Regions from separate parts of the Shinella sp. AETb1-6 genome, predicted to be linked through region 3. Evidence: riboswitches for the same ligand, from Rfam matches in the RefSeq annotation. Region 3 holds a riboswitch; each other region holds the start of a gene.
The links. A riboswitch is a leader RNA that binds a small molecule or an ion and turns the genes downstream of it on or off. The one in region 3 is predicted to bind cobalamin.
Positions count from the first base shown of each region.

Region 1: it holds a riboswitch for cobalamin, as region 3 does, so the genes downstream of both, GR158_RS16670 (acyl-CoA thioesterase) here and nrdH (glutaredoxin-like protein NrdH) in region 3, are expected to answer to the same signal.
Region 2: it holds a riboswitch for cobalamin, as region 3 does, so the genes downstream of both, GR158_RS07230 (ABC transporter substrate-binding protein) here and nrdH (glutaredoxin-like protein NrdH) in region 3, are expected to answer to the same signal.

Region 1 covers NZ_WUMM01000009.1:32,250-37,684, reverse strand. The annotation lists gene GR158_RS16675 (DUF1852 domain-containing protein) at 1-475, opposite strand, end outside; cobalamin riboswitch at 732-941, shown strand; gene GR158_RS16670 (acyl-CoA thioesterase) at 1,039-1,875, shown strand; gene GR158_RS16665 (LysR family transcriptional regulator) at 1,878-2,765, shown strand; partial or broken gene GR158_RS16660 (SDR family NAD(P)-dependent oxidoreductase) at 2,919-3,668, opposite strand; gene GR158_RS16655 (SDR family NAD(P)-dependent oxidoreductase) at 3,673-4,425, opposite strand; gene GR158_RS16650 (proline racemase family protein) at 4,422-5,435, opposite strand, start outside.
Region 2 covers NZ_WUMM01000003.1:335,181-340,615, forward strand. The annotation lists gene GR158_RS07210 (glucan 1,4-alpha-glucosidase) at 1-785, opposite strand, end outside; gene GR158_RS07215 (class I SAM-dependent methyltransferase) at 896-1,669, opposite strand; gene GR158_RS07220 (ABC transporter ATP-binding protein) at 1,673-2,437, opposite strand; gene GR158_RS07225 (iron ABC transporter permease) at 2,434-3,474, opposite strand; gene GR158_RS07230 (ABC transporter substrate-binding protein) at 3,471-4,487, opposite strand; cobalamin riboswitch at 4,646-4,874, opposite strand; gene GR158_RS07235 (D-alanyl-D-alanine carboxypeptidase family protein) at 5,065-5,435, shown strand, end outside.
Region 3 covers NZ_WUMM01000004.1:243,145-248,579, forward strand. The annotation lists gene GR158_RS08925 (O-antigen ligase) at 1-1,085, shown strand, start outside; gene GR158_RS08930 (SRPBCC family protein) at 1,248-2,474, shown strand; cobalamin riboswitch at 2,685-2,902, shown strand; gene nrdH (glutaredoxin-like protein NrdH) at 3,152-3,373, shown strand; gene nrdI (class Ib ribonucleoside-diphosphate reductase assembly flavoprotein NrdI) at 3,382-3,780, shown strand; gene nrdE (class 1b ribonucleoside-diphosphate reductase subunit alpha) at 3,777-5,435, shown strand, end outside.

The DNA of each region.
Region 1 (5,435 bases), on a different contig from region 3:
TCAAAAAGCTTTTGAACAATTTTCCATGCAGATCGCCGAAGTTGTCCGGTACGCTGAATTCAGCGCGGCCCTTGTTGTGCGCCGGCAGCAATACGCTGAAGTCATAGTCCCGGACGTAAGAGGAAAAATTGTTCCCGACAATGCCCTGAACGCGTTCGTTGGTTTTCCGATCGAGAATGCTCGTTTTCAGGATTTCGATCAGCGGGAAGGCATCACTACCGCCATCGTCGCCGATGGTCAGCTCAGCCGAAACGATTTCGAGTTCGACGGAATAGCGATCGCCCTTTGGGTTGTCCCAATGCGCCAAGGCATTGAATCGGTTGTCAATCATCTTCAAGGCGTTACGCAGGTTCTCCTGCCGGCTCTCGCCTCTGGCTAGGTTGGCAAAATTGGTTGTGATGCGCGTGCTATCTGAGGGGCGATAGTCCTCATCGAACGAAATGCTCTTAATAGAAAATATAAATTCGTCGTTCATGGCGATCCGAGGCGCGAATTTCCGAGCTGAACCCTGCATGTATTTCTCACTTGTCTGACTGTATTTTCCGCTTCCGCAGTTGGGAGCCTGCATACACTCTGCGGTCAACGGAGTTGCCAGCTATGTAGCTGAAGCATCAATCGGCTAAAAATGGTATTATCTCATCGACGGATGAGCCACGCTCATGGTTTGGCTTGATGAAGCCCCCTCCGCGACATTCCCGTGATCGGCACCTTGACCACTCCAGCGACATGCGACATTGGTTCATCATCGTGGTTCTGCGGGCGAAAGTCCGGAGCCAAGAGGGAATTCGGTGAGGGCTTTGTTGCAGCCCGATGCCGAAGCTGCCCCCGCAACTGTAAGCGGCGAGCGAAGGTCCATTCGTGTCACTGAGGCATGCCTTGGGAAGACGGACCAGAGCGAAGACCCGTAAGCCAGGAGACCTGCCGCGGTAGATAACGTCCACGGGCGGGGTGTCCCGGAGTGCCGCTTTCGCGATCGGCCCCCTCGTGCCGTCGTCTCTGCGTCATGCCACTGCCCGGCCGCAACTGATGGCAGTGCCGATGACAGAGATCGCGACGATAGAAGAGCCAGCGCAGCACGGCTCGACAACCAGTCTCATCGATATCGTTTTTCCCGGAGACACCAACCATCACGGCACCTTGTTCGGCGGAACGGGGCTTGCTCTCATGGATCGTGTTGCTTTCATCGCGGCAACCCGGTTCGGGCGAGCGCCGTTCGTGACCGCCTCATGCGAGCGCATTGATTTCAGGCAGCCCGCGCGTATCGGGCATATCGTCGAATTCTCAGCCAAGCCGGTCAAAGCCGGTCGCCGCTTCCTGACGGTCGAAGTCGAAATGGCGGCAGAGACCATTGTCGGTCGGCAGCGGCACATTTGTACGCGCGGCACCTTCCATATGGTCGCCGTGCCGGAGGGCGAGGACGCCGCGCATCACGCCTTGCCCGAACTGCTTCACAAAGAGGCACGGTGCACGGGCGGAGCAGTTACCATGGTCGAGATTGTGTTTCCCGATCAGGCAAACAGCGTCGGCCGGATGTTCGGGGGCGAAGCGATCGCCTACATGACCAAAGCCGCATTCGTCGCAGCATCGCGCTACTCCGGCAAGCTGGTGGTCCTCGCCTCATCGGAGCGTATCGATTTCGCAAGAGCAATCAAGATCGGCGAAATCGTCGAGGCGGAAGCACGCGTCGAGCGCGTGGGCCGTAGCTCCATGTCCATCGAGACCAGACTTTGGTCCGAAAACCTCCTGACGGGGGAGAGGCAGATTACGGCAGCCGGGCACTTCACGATGGTGGCGGTCGACAAGGATCATCGGCCAGTGCCGGTTGGGGATGTTGCCACGGCGGACATCGTTCCCCTTGAGCACGGGCGGGCATAGCCATGCTGGACAGGCAACATCTGTCGATCCTGCGTGAAGTCCACCGCCTCGGCAGCCTGACCGCTGCCGCGGAGCGGCTGAACGTCTCCCAATCCGCTCTCAGCCACACGATCCGAAAGCTCGAAGAGCGCTACGGCGTGGCAATGTGGGAAAAAGACGGCCGCAACCTTCGCCTCACCGAGGCAGGCCGCTACATCGTGACGCTGGCGCAACGCGTTCTGCCCCAGATCGAAAGGGCTGAAGATGTCCTGTCGGATTATCGCGACGGCCAGCGAGGTTCGCTCAAGATCGGTATGGAGTGCCATCCTTGCCACCAATGGCTGATGGGTGTCACAAAACCCTATCTCGTGGAATGGCCGGATGTCGGCCTGGAACTGACGACGTCGTTCGCTCTCGGGGGCGTGGCGGCGCTGACCGGATACGAGATCGATATCCTGATCACGCCGGATCCGATCGAGGCGCTGGGCATCCATTATCTGCCGGTGTTCGATTACGAACTGGTGCTTGCCGTTCCGGCCGATCATCCGCTGGTGCTCAAAAGCCATGCCGAGCCTGCGGATCTTCTGGATGAGACACTGTTCACCTATCCGGTACCGCCAGAGCGGTTGGACGTTTTCACGCAGTTCCTGGTGCCCGCCAACTGCCGGCCGCGGCATCACCGCAATGTCGAGACGACGGAAATGATGCTCCAACTCGTGGCGGCAGGCCGCGGTGTAAGTGCCATTCCGAACTGGCTGGTGCATCGGGAAGCGGCAGCGCTCGGTGTCCGCCCCGTCCGTATCGGTGAGAGCGGGATACAGAAAAGCATCCATCTCGGCTTAAGAGATGGCGACGACACTGTCGATTTTATCGCTGGGTTTCTCGCGACGTCACGCCAAGCGTCTGCATGACGGAACGCCATCCCCATTAGCATTGGGCTGGTAGAATTTGCTGATCTTGATCATCAAGCACAACTCGCCGCCTTTGCGCCAAATCCCGAAAAGCGCAGTTCCGGTAGATAGACCGGCTGAAAGGCTCTTGAGTAGATTAGAATCGCCGACTGGCGCCACCGCTTGAGCGCCCGTGATTTCCACCAGCGAACCGCACATAAAGGCCGCCTCGTCGGATGCAAGGAAAGCGACGAGGGCAGCGACCTCCTCCGGCTTGCCAATGCGACCGAAGGGCACCAGCCTGTCGAGGTCTGCGATGGTGCGCCCGGACCGTTTCACTCCGGCCTCCAGCATGGGCGTGTGGATTTCGCCGGGGCAGACGGCGTTGACGCGGATTTTGTCCGGCGCGTAATCACGAGCAAGGTTCTGCGTGAAGCTCGCCACCGCCGCTTTCGTGACATTGTAGGCAATGTGGTTCGGCGCCGGATGGAGCCCCCATTGTGAGGCCGTATTCACGATGGCGCCGCCGCCGGCCGCAATCATATGCGGCAGCGCCGCCTGGCAAAGGTGGAACATCGCATCGAGATTGACCGCGAAGCTCAGTCGCCAGTCCTCCGGTGTCAGCGACAGCAGATTGCCGCGGCGGTTGATGCCGGCATTGTTGCAAAGCACGTCGATGCGGCCTTCCGTTCCGATCACGTTTTCGACGATGGCCCGGCAACCTTCCGCGGTCGCAATGTCACTGGCGAAGGCGCGCGCCCTGCTACCCGCAGCGCCGATCTGCGCGGCCGCCGCGTCAGCCCCTTCACCGTTCATATCCGTAAGCACGACGCTTGCGCCCTCGGCGGCGAAGCGGGCGCTGATCGCTGCGCCGATACCGCCGGCAGCGCCGGTTACGATAACGACTTTATCCTTGAAACGCATGGGATTACCTCATGTAGCTGCCGCCGTTCACATCCAGCACCGCGCCGTTCAGCGACGCCTGCGAGGGACGGAAGGCAAAGGCGGTGATCTCGCCGATTTCCTGCGGGTCGGCCATCCGGGCGATGGGAATGCCGGCCAGGGCCGCCGCCTCGCCATGTTCGGCGATATAGGCTTCGGCCATTCCGGTGCGCACCCAGCCGGGCGCGAGCGCGACGGCAGTCACCCCCTCATGTCCGTGGCTCTGCGCGATGGATTTGGTGAGGTTGATCAGGGCGGCCTTCGAGGCGCCATAGGCCATGGAACTGGAGGTATAGCCGCGCTGACCGGCGCGGCTCGCCATGTTGACGATCCGCCCGCCGCCGTGGATGCGGAAATGCTGGATGGCGAGCTTCGACAGGTCGACGGCCGACAGGAAATTGACCCGCATCTCGCGCGCCCAGACCTGCTGCCATTCCTCCATCGGCGCGTCGACCGCGACTTCCGAGCGGATGCCGGCATTGTTGACGAGGCCCGTCAGGCGGCCGGCGGCGGCCAGCGCACCGTCCCACAAAGCCTGCGGGCCGGCCGGGTCCGAAAGATCGGACGGCACGCACCAGCCCCGCCCGTCGAGCGCTCTCACAAGTGCCTCGGCGGCATCGCGATTGCGGCCGTAGTGGACGACGACATTGGCACCGTCTGCAACGAGCGCCCGGCAGATTGCCTGCCCGATGGCGCCCGTCGCGCCGGTTACGAGGATCGATTGTCCTGAAAGCATCATAGTTCACCCACCTGCGGACCCCAGGCATCCGACAGGGCGAAACCCTGCGCGAAGGCATCCTGCGGATCGAGCCGCAATTGCTGGCGGCCGAAGACATAGCCCCGGCCGGTGATGCGCGGCAGCACGGCGGGGCGGTCGCCGACCGTCGTCTCGCCGAGGATTTCCGCCGTGAATTCTCCGCCGATGATGCTGCGGGAGACGCGGATATCGCCGGTCTTCGCCTGTCCGCGCGCATGGAGGATGGCAAGATTGGCCGAGGACCCCGTGCCGCAGGGCGAACGATCCACCCGACCCGGCTTCAACGTCGTGCAGGTCACGACCGAGCCGTCCGGCTGGTAGTCGCGGAACATCACATAGGCAATCTCGTCGAGATCAGCGATTTCCGGATGCTCCACCGCCACCTGTTCGGCCAGCAGCGCCTTGATTTCGGTGCCCGCCTCGGCCAGCGCGCGGGCATGCTCCGGTACGAGGCGCAGCCCCACGCGGTCCACGTCGATCTGGGCATAGAAGACGCCGCCGAAGGCGATATCACCGGTGATCTTGCCCCATCTCGGCGTGTCGATCATCACGTCGAGTGCATGGACGAAAGCCGGAACGTTGTCGAGGCTGATCGACAGGCAGCGGCCATCCTGACATTGCGCGCGGGCGACGATCAGTCCGGCCGCCGTATCCAGCCGCACGACCGTTTCCGGCTCCGTCATCGTGACGCGGCCGATTTCCAGAAGCGCCGTCACCACGCAGATGCAGTTGGAGCCCGACATCGGATGGGCGCGGTCCGGTTGCAGCACGATGAAGGCGGCGTCGGCATCCGGCCGGGTAGATGGCAGGAGCAGGTTCGTCGTGTGGACGACCTGCGCCCGCGGCTCGCGTGTCAGGAAGAGACGGAGTGACGGGTCCACGTCGTTGAGATGGTTCATCTTATCGAGGATGGTCGCGCCCGGGATTTCGGGCGCGCCACCGATGAGGACATTGCCGCTTTCGCCCTGGCAATGGACGAGCAGGATATCGAG
Region 2 (5,435 bases), on a different contig from region 3:
CGTGCTGCGCTGTCGAAGCCCGCATTGAGACTGGCAAGGGCGTTGTAGCCTGCTTCATCGGCACTCGGTCCGAAGGAGAGTGCAAGGAGGGCGAGGTCCTGCGTCGGGGTAAAGCCGATTTCGCCCGTCAGCGCGACATTGCCATCCGGAGCGCTGGTATATTGGGTGTCGAGCCTGCCCGAAGCCGTCAGGGCGCGCCAGCCGTCCGACACGCCGACATAACCCGCGGACGCCTCCCTCCAGGGCAGCGAGGAGGCGAGTGCCAGGAACTCCCCGCGCCCGCTGGCAAAGAGCATCGTTACACCCTTGTATTCGCCGATCCATGCGGAATTGCCCATCCCGGCATTGACGAGGTGGGGCGCAAGCAGGGCGTAAACATGATAGTCCGAGGCAGCGCCGGAAAGCGCGGTGAACCGGATGTCCTGCAGGACCGTCGGCCGCAGGGGATCGGCGAGAATGCGCTTCTCGATCCGGTAGGCGCCGTCGAGGGCGGTGTTGGTGAGGTGGAAGGCCGGAACGCCGTCCGCAAACCAGGCGACATCATGTGCCGCGTGGCGCTTCTCTTCGGAAAAGTAACCGTCGTCACGCGTCACCATCAGGCCGAGATCGCGTGTGCAGGCGTGATCGAGGCGCGGATGGTAGACCTCGTTCAGGATGCCGTGGCTGATGGTGAACCAGGTGCGTGAGGCCGCGGTCAATGCCGTTCCCACTCCACTCTTGGCGCTGGATGTCCACCGGGCATCAATTCCCGGCGCACCGGGGGCGGGATTATGGCTGGCGGCTATGTCCACGTTCTGCTCCACACGCGGCGGCTGATGCTATCCCTAATGTAGGGTATTGCAACTGCTTGGCCAGAGGGCGCGGCGCGACAGGACGGTGCGCCATTCGGTCGCGCTCAGGACCGGCGGCAGGTCAGAATGAAGCGGCGATACACGAAGGTTCGAAGCCGGTTGCGCAGATTGGCGTTCCGGCGCTGTGCCCGCGCGATCGGTCCGTGCGAATGCAGAGCGATGTCGCGGAAGCCGGCGGATGCCAGCAAGGGCTCGATCGTGGCGGGCCGCAGTCCTGCGCCGAAGGGCAGGGCGTTCATGATAGCCGCATGGCGCTCGCTCATGGCGCCGTCGTAATTGGTATCGGGTCCGATGATGCGGTCTATGAGCGAGATCAGCAGGCCGGCCACGCGCCCGGTGAATTTCGGCGTGGCCCAGTCGCCGTCGAAGACGAGCAGCCGCCCCCCTGGACACAGGAGGCGGAACCATTCGCGGAAGGTTTCTTCCGGCCGTGTCAGCGTCCAGACGAGGTGCCGGCAGATGATGGCGTCATAGGACTGATCGGGTTCAAGGGTGTTTTCGGCATCCGCCAGCAGGAAGCGAAGCCTGGTCTTGCCTGCATGCTTGGCGCGCGCGACCGCCAGCATGGCCTCGGAGAAGTCGAGGGCGGTGACGTCGTGGCCGAGGTCATGGATCAGGCGCGTCACCTCGCCGGTGCCGCAGGCAAGCTCGAGAACGCGTTTCGGCGCCGGCCCCAGCAGGTCCCGGATCGGCCGTTGCCAGGCGTCGGCCTCAGGCCCGGCGGGAATCCTGTGACCGAAGGCGAGATCGAACGTCCTGGATCGTCTCGACCAATAGTCCCGTATTTCTTCCTTGAGATCGAAGTTCCGGCCGTCCATCCGTCAGCCCATCGCGTACTGGATATTGTAGCGGCCGTGCACGGCGGAGCGCTCGATATGCGCACGCACGCCGAACACCCGGGCGATAAGGTGCTCGGTCAGCACCTCCTGCGGGGCGCCGGCGGCCACGACCTTGCCGTTCTGAAGGACGGCGAGACTGTCGCAGAACATCGCCGCGAGATTGAGATCATGCAGGGCGATGATCGACGTGACGCCGAGCCGGGTGACGAGCGACAGGATTTCCAGCTGGTGCTGGATGTCGAGGTGGTTGGTCGGCTCGTCGAGCAGAAGTTCGCTCGGCGTCTGTGCCAGTGCCCGCGCGATGTGCACCCGCTGACGTTCGCCGCCCGAAAGCGTGTGCCAGAACTGGTCCGCCCTATGGGCCATGTCCACCCGCGCCAGCGCGTCTTCGACGGCGAGGTCGTCATCCACGCCCCAGGGTGACAGAAGGCCGCGATGCGGCGTTCGCCCGAGCTGGACGACGTCGCGCACCGTCAGCTGGGTATCGGTCGTCGCCTGCTGTTCCACGAAGGCGATGCGACGCGCGAGATTTGCGCGCGGGATGGCGGCGATATCCTGTTCGGCAAGGCGTATGATGCCGCTGTCGACTTTGCGCAGTCGGCAGATCAGCCTGAGCAGGCTGGATTTTCCCGAACCGTTCGGTCCCAGAAGGCCGAGCACCTTGCCCTGCTCGACCGCCAGCGTGATGCCGTCGACGACGATGGTCTTGCCGGCGGCATAGGCGACGTTTTCGACGGCGATACTCACACGCTTCTCCGGGCACGAAAGAGGATGATGGCGAAGGCCGGCGCGCCGAACAGCGCGGTGACAACGCCGATGGGCAGGATCTGCTGCGGGATGATGATGCGCGAGACGATGTCGGCGAAAACCATGAAGATCGCTCCGCCCAGCGCCGTTGCCGGCAGGAGACGGTGGTGCGAAGGGCCGACGATGAAGCGCGCGGCATGCGGGATGACGAGCCCGACGAAACCGATGGAGCCGACCATGCTGACGACGGCGGCCGTCATCAGCGCGGTGATGCCGAACAATACGACCTGAACGCGCCGCACGGCGATGCCGAGTGCGGCGGCGGCATCCGTGCCGAAGGCGAAGGCATCCAGCGCGCGGGCGTGGAACAGGCAGGCGAGATATCCGGCAATGGCGACCGGTACGGAGAGATAGACGTCGGACCAGCGTACGCCGCTCATCGAGCCGAGCAGCCAGAACAGCACGCCACGCGCCTGCTCGGCATTGGCGGATGTGGTGACGATATAGGAGGTGAGTGCGTTGAAGAGTTGGGAGCCGGCGACACCGCACAGAATGATGCGCTCGCTCGAGCGGCCGGCACCGGCCGCAAGGACACCAACGAGCAGGAAGGCGACGATCGCGCCGATGAAGGCGCCGCCCGAAAGGGTCAGCGCGCCGTAGCCGAGGCCGAGGATCATGACGCAGACAGCGCCCGTCGAGGCGCCCGCCGAGATGCCGAGCACATAGGGTTCGGCAAGCGGATTGCGCAGCATTGCCTGGAGCACGACGCCGCACAAGGCAAGCGACGCGCCGGTGCTTGCGGCAACGAGCGCGCGGCTGAGCCGGTAATCCCAGACGATACCCTGATGAATGCGGTTGAGTTCGAAGGACGTGCCGAAGATCCGGTTCGACACCGCTCTGGCCGTCGTGGACAGGGGAATGGCGATCTCGCCGATCGCGACGGCGAGGCTGATCATGATCGCGAGCAGGACGACGGCGACAACGGTGAGCGCTACAAGCGCCCACCAGCGATGTTGCCTGGATACGGCAGCCCTCACTGCGACAGGCCGAAGGACTTGATGCCGGCCGCCAGCGTCTCGATACCGTCGATCGTACGGATCGTCGGGTTCATCGACTGGGCATCCATCATGACGAAGCGCTTGTTCTTCACCGCATCGAGTTCCTTGGTGACAGGGTCGTTCTCAAGGAAGTCGATCTTCGTCTGCGGGTCGTCGGCCGCATAGCGGCGGCGATCCATCGTTGCGAGCACGATGACGGCGGGATTTGCCTGGGAGATGGTTTCCCAGCCCACCAGCGGCCATTCCTCTTCGGTGGTGACGACGTTCTTCGCGCCGATCGTCTTGAGAATATAGGCCGGTGCGCTGTTCTTGCCGGCGATGAAGGCGTCCCCGCTCACCTCCTTGCTGGAGAACCAGAACACGACGGGAAGGTTTTTGCCGGCGGCGCCCTCGATGGAGGCGACGGCGTCGGCCTCGCGCTTCTTCAGGTCGGCGATCAGGGCGTCGCCACGCTCCTTGATGTCGAAGATTTCGGAGAGTTCGGCGATTTCCTGATAGATCAGGTCCATCGTGAACAACTCCTTGCGAACGCCGTCGCCGCCGTCGGTGTTGATCTTGGCGACGCAATCGGCCGGCGCGATGTAAGTGTTGATGCCGAGATCGGCGAATTGTTCGCGCTTGCCGACCGCGCCCTGCACGCCGACATGCCATTCGAATTCGGCGGCTACCAGATCCGGTTCCTCGCCGACGACGGATTCGAAGCTCGGATCGTTGTCGGCAAGCCGCTTGATCTTGCCGTTGGCTTCGGCATAGGCGGGCAAAACCGGGCCGACCCACACGGCGGTGCCGGCAATCTTGTCGGCGAGGCCGAGCGAGAACAGGACCTCGGTCATGCCCTGGCCGATCGAGACGATCTTTTCGGGGGCTTTGGTGAAGGTGACCTGCTGGCCGCAATTGTTGATGGTGAGCGGATATTGGGTGGCGGCGAAGCCGGTACCGGCTAGGGCGGTCAGGCCGACGGCGAACGAAACGGTGGCGATGATCTGGCGCATGGAAACCTCGATTCCGGGAGAAGGCGAGCGCTGCGAAGCGCAGCGGGCGACGTGAGTGTCAGCTCGCGCGGAAAGCCCAATCGAGGCGGATGGATGCCGTCATACGGAGAAGGTTCAGGTCAGACATACTGCTCCTTTCCAGGCATCCCCGCCCGGTTGATTGGATCGTGTTCGACGGCAGGTCTCCTGGCTCACGGATGTCTGTCGCTCATCTGCCTTCCCGCGATGTTTCGCAGTGGCATGGCCCTTAAGGCCCGGGGATGGTCGACAATCCGCTTACAGTTGCGGGGGCAGCCACGGTCTTGGTCCCTTTTGGGTCGTCCGCACCGTGTTCCCTATTAATCCCTTCGGAGTCGTCTTCCGGGAACCGTCGCATTCCCCTTATGATGCGCCCATACCCGCGTCAAGGCGCAGATGCTCGCTTGCAAAAGACACTGCCGCGTCTTCGTCGAAAACGGGACGTATGCAGGCCGCGATGGATGGCTTCGCCTGCTGCGCGAGCGTGCGTCGCATCGGCATCTTGCCCTTCAAGGCGATGCCATGCCATTAGAATAGCTTGATTTCTGGAGACGAATACATGGCGGAAAGCACGGTGCTCGGGCGAGCGTGGAAATGTCTGGTAGTGGCGGCGTCCTTGTTCATGGCGAGCGCCGCCAGTGCCACGCCCGTTCTCGTCGTCGATCCCGATAGCCATCAGGTGCTGTACGAGGAGGATGCCGGCGTGCCGTGGTATCCGGCGTCGACGACCAAGCTGATGTCGGCCTTCGTGACGTTCGAAGCGCTGAAGGCGGGCGAGGTGACGCTGACGACGCCCGTGACCATGACGCGCAACGCGACCAAGCAGGCGTTCCTCGAATCCGGGCTGACCTTCGGCCGGGCGATGACGCTCGAGGATGCGCTTTTCGCCATGATCACCGCCTCTGCCAACGACGTCGCTGTCGCCGTCGC
Region 3 (5,435 bases):
TCGCCGGAGAGAAGGGTACATCGGAATGGCTCTACATCTTCCCAGCCGTGTTTCCGATTGTTGGTGTGGCCCTCTACGCCACCAGAGCCTATGTGTTCGCGGCCGCCACGTTGATTGTTTTCGTTGGTTTTGTGGCGCTCCTGACTACGCTGAGTCCTACCACGATCCTGGCAGGTGCGAGGGCGGCGCCGCTATTTCACAACAATCCCATTCATGCGGGGATTGGCAGTTGCATGCTTTTCTTGACCTCAGTCTTCTGGTCGCTCTACGCGGCGGAGACCGGGCGTTTGAGAGGCCGTTTCAAGTTGCCGGTGTTAGGGCTGGGTGTACTCACGGCCATTCTCAGTCTTTTCGGCGCTCTTGGCGCGCAATCGAAAGGCGCTTGGTTGGCACTCGTCTTCGTCATGGTTCTGATGGCTACTCTCACGTTGCTCCATCATGCGGGCAGATGGCGGTTGCATCTCTTGAGCGGTCTCTTCTTGACTGCGGTGGCGATGGTTTTGATTTCAACCTCCTATGTCGAGAAGGTTGCAGGCCCCACGATCGAAGCCGCGGCGAAACTGACGGATGACACCGTTACGACGGAGGGGCCGATTGCATCCATGCAAAGGGCGATCGCTGACCCGTCGACACCGTCACCCATGCGCGAACGTCTGAAATTGTGGTCGAATGCCATTGAGTTGATCCAGGCCGCTCCGCTCTTTGGTTGGGGCAATGAATGGCTGCGTGAGTGGCGCAAAACGACCTATGCGGACGTCGACTTCACGTTGATCCACAATGGTTATCTCGAAATCATGGTTCGCCACGGCATTCTCGGAATAGCCCTCCTGCTTGTTTTCGTGGTGATCTCCGTCCGCCGCATCCATGCTGCGCACCGCAGTGGTGTCATCTCCTCCAGCCTTACAGCCTATTTGTACAGTCTCGGCTTCTTCTTCTTCTGCACGATAACGACGAACTCCAACAACCGTCTCGCTCTGGGTGAATCCTTCTTCATTCTGGGAGCTGCGGCCGTGTTTGCGATCAGTCTCGCGCAGGAAGATTGGATGCGACGTGAGGACCGCGAGCGTTTGTCCGTCAAGATTTAACCCGCGTCTCGGCAAGCCCACCGGATTACGGCTCCCTGCGCGAGCCGGAGAAGCGGCCCCTAATCGACCTACTCGATTAATTCCCCTCTCTCCGGCATCTTGCCGGCTGTCCGGCACCCCGGAATACTTGGCGTCAAATTGTCATTGAGGGTGTTGTGCGGGATGAGTGCTCTTGAAGCTGTAATCGATGGTGTTGGCGATCGCATCGATGGTCTCGTGGCGGCGCATCGGGCGGGGCATGGGCTGGCGAGGGCGTTTTATCAGGATGCCGAGATTTACCGGCGCGACATGGAGCGGGTGTTCCGCCGGCACTGGCACTGTATCGCGCATGAGAGCGTGATCCCCAACGCCAACGATTTCGAGGTCTTCCGCATCGATACGGAGCAGGTGATCGTCACGCGTGCCGCGGATGGCAGCATCCATGCGGTGCTGAACGTCTGTCGCCATCGCGGGGCCGAGGTCTGCACGAAACAGAAGGGCAATGCGCGCGTTTTCGTCTGTCCCTACCACGCCTGGACCTACGGCAACGACGGCAGCCTCAAGGCCGCGCGGCTGATGCCGAAGGATTTCAGGCGTGAGGATCATGGCCTGAAGACGCTCAACGTCCGCGTGGTCGAAGGGCTGATCTTCATTTCCTTCGCCGAACAGCCGCTCGATTTTTCCGAAGTCGAGAACCTGCTGCATGCCACCTGTGGGCAATATGGCTGGGCGAGCGCGAAGGTGGCGCATCGCGAGACCTATCCGGTGGCGGCGAACTGGAAGCTCGCCGTCGAAAACTATGTCGAATGTTATCATTGCGGCCCGGCGCATCCGGAATATTCGCAGACCCATGCGCTCGAACAGCCGCTGCATATGATCGAGGCGCTGAACGAGGCGATGGAGGCGCGCACCTGCGCGCTCGGCATCGAGGTCGGATCGGGCAATCACTGGCAGACGTCGCGCGAGGGCCGCGAGGCGATCCACGCCTTCCGTTATGCGCTCTATGACGGCGTTCAGAGCGGCAGCGAAGACGGCAAGGCGGTCGCGCCGCTGATGGGCCGCTTCACCGATTTCGATGGCGGCGTCACCTCCATCCATCTCGGCGGCACCACGTTCCTCGTCTGCTATCCCGATCACGGCATGATCTACCGCTTCATTCCGAAAACGGCTGAAAGCTGCGAGATGGAGCTGATCTGGCTGGTCGACGGCAAGGCGGAGGAGGGCAGGGATTACGACCTCGCCAAGCTCACCTGGCTGTGGAAGGTCACGACGGAAGAGGACAAGGCGATCATCGAGCACACCGCACGCGGCGTGCAGTCGCACTACTTCGTGCCCGGGCCGATCGCGCCGATGGAGCAGAACGAGCTGCGCTACATCGAGTGGTATCTGGACGAGATCAGCCGCCCGTAATTGTTCTCATGGCTCGGAATATCCGGGCCATCGCTCCCTTCGCGGGATGGCCGGCATCGTCACGGCGATCGTCGCGCTGCCGGCGCGCGGCGCCGGTTATGCAGGTCGCGCGTGACGATTTCCGATCGCGGACACCATTTCAGGCGCGCCGCCGATCGAGGAAATATTGGATAACCGATCATAGCTGTTGACGCATTTTTTACCTCGTCTACTATATCTTGTGTTCGAGGTTCCTTCGATTCGAAAGTGTCGAGGGCTAAGATGGGAACCCGGGGCGGCCATGATGGCCGCATTGTCCGGGGCTGCCCCCGCAACTGTAAGCGGTGAGCGTTCATCCGATGATGTCACTGAGGCGCCAATGCCTTGGGAAGACGGATGACCGTGTCGACCCGTGAGCCAGGAGACCTGCCTCGCGCATGAACGTCCACGGGCGGGGTGTCCGGATGGCGAGCGACGGGTCGCGAATGATCTCGCCCCCGCGTCTCCCTGTGCACCCTGCTGAAACTGTCTCTCGGGGTGAAGCCATGTCGATCTTGTTTACAGTCTCTCCGCGCGTTTAGGCGGACGCCCCTGACCGGTCGTCCCGCGGGCGGTCGCTTATGTCTCTGCAATATTTCGAACGGTCATCGGCGGATGGCCGATCGCTTCCCCATGCCTGATCGAAAACGAGGAAAACCATGTCCATAACAGTCTATTCCAAGCCCGCCTGCGTCCAGTGCACCGCGACCACCCGCGCGCTCGATCGCCAGGGCATCGATTACAGCGTCGTCGACGTCTCCGAGGATGCCGATGCCTTCGCGCTCGTGCAGGGTCTCGGCTATCGCCAGGTTCCCGTCGTCATCGCGGGCGAGCGGCATTGGGCCGGTTTCCGCCCGGACATGATCAGCGCGCTCGCCTGAACGGGCCGATGGGCGGGCTCGTCTATTTTTCAAGCCGGTCGGAGAACACCCGCCGCTTCGTCGAGAAACTCGGCGTCGCGGCCGTCCGCCTGCCGGTCGATGCGACGGACGAGCCGCCGAGGGCGCAGGCGCCCTTCGTGCTGGTCTCGCCGACCTATGGCGGCGGCGGGGAAAAGGGAGCGGTGCCGAAGCCGGTGATCCGCTTTCTGAACGATCCGCACAATCGAAGCCTGATCCGCGGTGTCATCGCGGCCGGGAACACCAATTTCGGCACCGGATACGCGCGTGCAGGCAACATCGTCTCCGCGAAATGCGCCGTGCCGTACCTCTATCGTTTCGAACTGCTCGGAACGGATGAGGATGTCGACAACGTCAGACAAGGGCTGGAACGATTTTGGACACGATGACGATAGACAAGCCGGCAAAGGTGCCGGAAATCACCGCGCAGGACTATCACGCGCTCAACGCCATGCTGAACCTCTACGACGAGGAGGGCAAGATCCAGCTCGACAAGGACCGGCAGGCGGCCAAGCAATATTTCCTCCAGCACGTCAACCAGAACACGGTGTTCTTCCATAATCTTCGGGAAAAGCTCGATTATCTGGTGACAGAGGGCTATTACGAGCAGGAGGTGCTGGACCAGTATTCCTTCAATTACGTGCGCGACCTCTTCGACCACGCCTATGACAAGAAGTTCCGCTTCCCGACCTTCCTCGGTGCGTTCAAATATTACACGTCCTACACGCTGAAGACCTTCGACGGGAAACGCTACCTCGAGCGCTACGAGGACCGCGTCTGCATGGTGGCGCTTGCACTGGCGCGCGGCAACGAGGCGCTTGCCCGCGACCTCGTCGACGAGATCATTTCCGGCCGCTTCCAGCCGGCGACGCCGACCTTCCTCAATGCCGGCAAGAAGCAGCGCGGCGAACTCGTCTCGTGCTTCCTGCTGCGCATCGAGGACAACATGGAAAGCATCGGCCGCGCGATCAATTCGGCGCTCCAGCTTTCCAAGCGCGGCGGCGGGGTGGCGCTGTCGCTCACCAACCTTCGCGAAATGGGCGCGCCGATCAAGCAGATCGAGAACCAGTCCTCCGGCGTCATCCCGGTCATGAAGCTGCTGGAGGATAGTTTCTCCTACGCCAACCAGCTCGGTGCGCGGCAGGGCGCCGGCGCCGTCTATCTCAACGCCCACCACCCCGACATCATGCGCTTCCTCGATACCAAGCGCGAGAATGCGGATGAGAAGATCCGCATCAAGACGCTGTCGCTCGGTGTCGTCATCCCCGACATCACCTTCGAACTGGCGAAGAACAACGAGGATATGTATCTCTTCTCGCCGCATGACGTGGAACGCGTCTACGGCGTCGCCTTCTCCGAGATTTCGGTCACCGAAAAATACCGCGAGATGGTCGAGGACAGCCGCATCAAGAAGAAGAAGATCAAGGCGCGCGATTTCTTCCAGATCATCGCCGAGATCCAGTTCGAGAGCGGCTATCCCTACATCATGTTCGAGGACACGGTGAACCGGGCGAACCCGATCGCCGGCCGCATCTCCATGAGCAATCTCTGCTCGGAAATCCTGCAGGTGAGCGAGCCGAGCGCGTTCAACGCCGATCTCTCCTATGCGAAGATGGGCAAGGACATTTCCTGCAATCTCGGCTCGCTCAACATCGCGGCCGCGATGGATTCGCCGGATTTCGGCCGGACCATCGAGACCTCGATCCGGGCGCTCACGGCCGTCTCCGAGATGAGCCACATCTCGTCCGTTCCCTCCGTGGAAAAGGGCAACGACGACAGCCACGCCATCGGGCTCGGCCAGATGAACCTGCACGGCTATCTCGCCCGCGAGCGCATCTTCTACGGCTCGGAGGAAGGCGTCGATTTCACCAATATCTACTTCTACACGGTGACCTACCACGCCCTCCGCGCCTCCAACCGGCTGGCCGTCGAGAAGGGCATGAGCTTCAAGGGTTTCGAGAACTCGAAATATGCCTCGGGCGAATATTTCGACAAATATACCGGGCAGGAATGGCTGCCGGCGACGGAGAAGGTGCGCGGCATC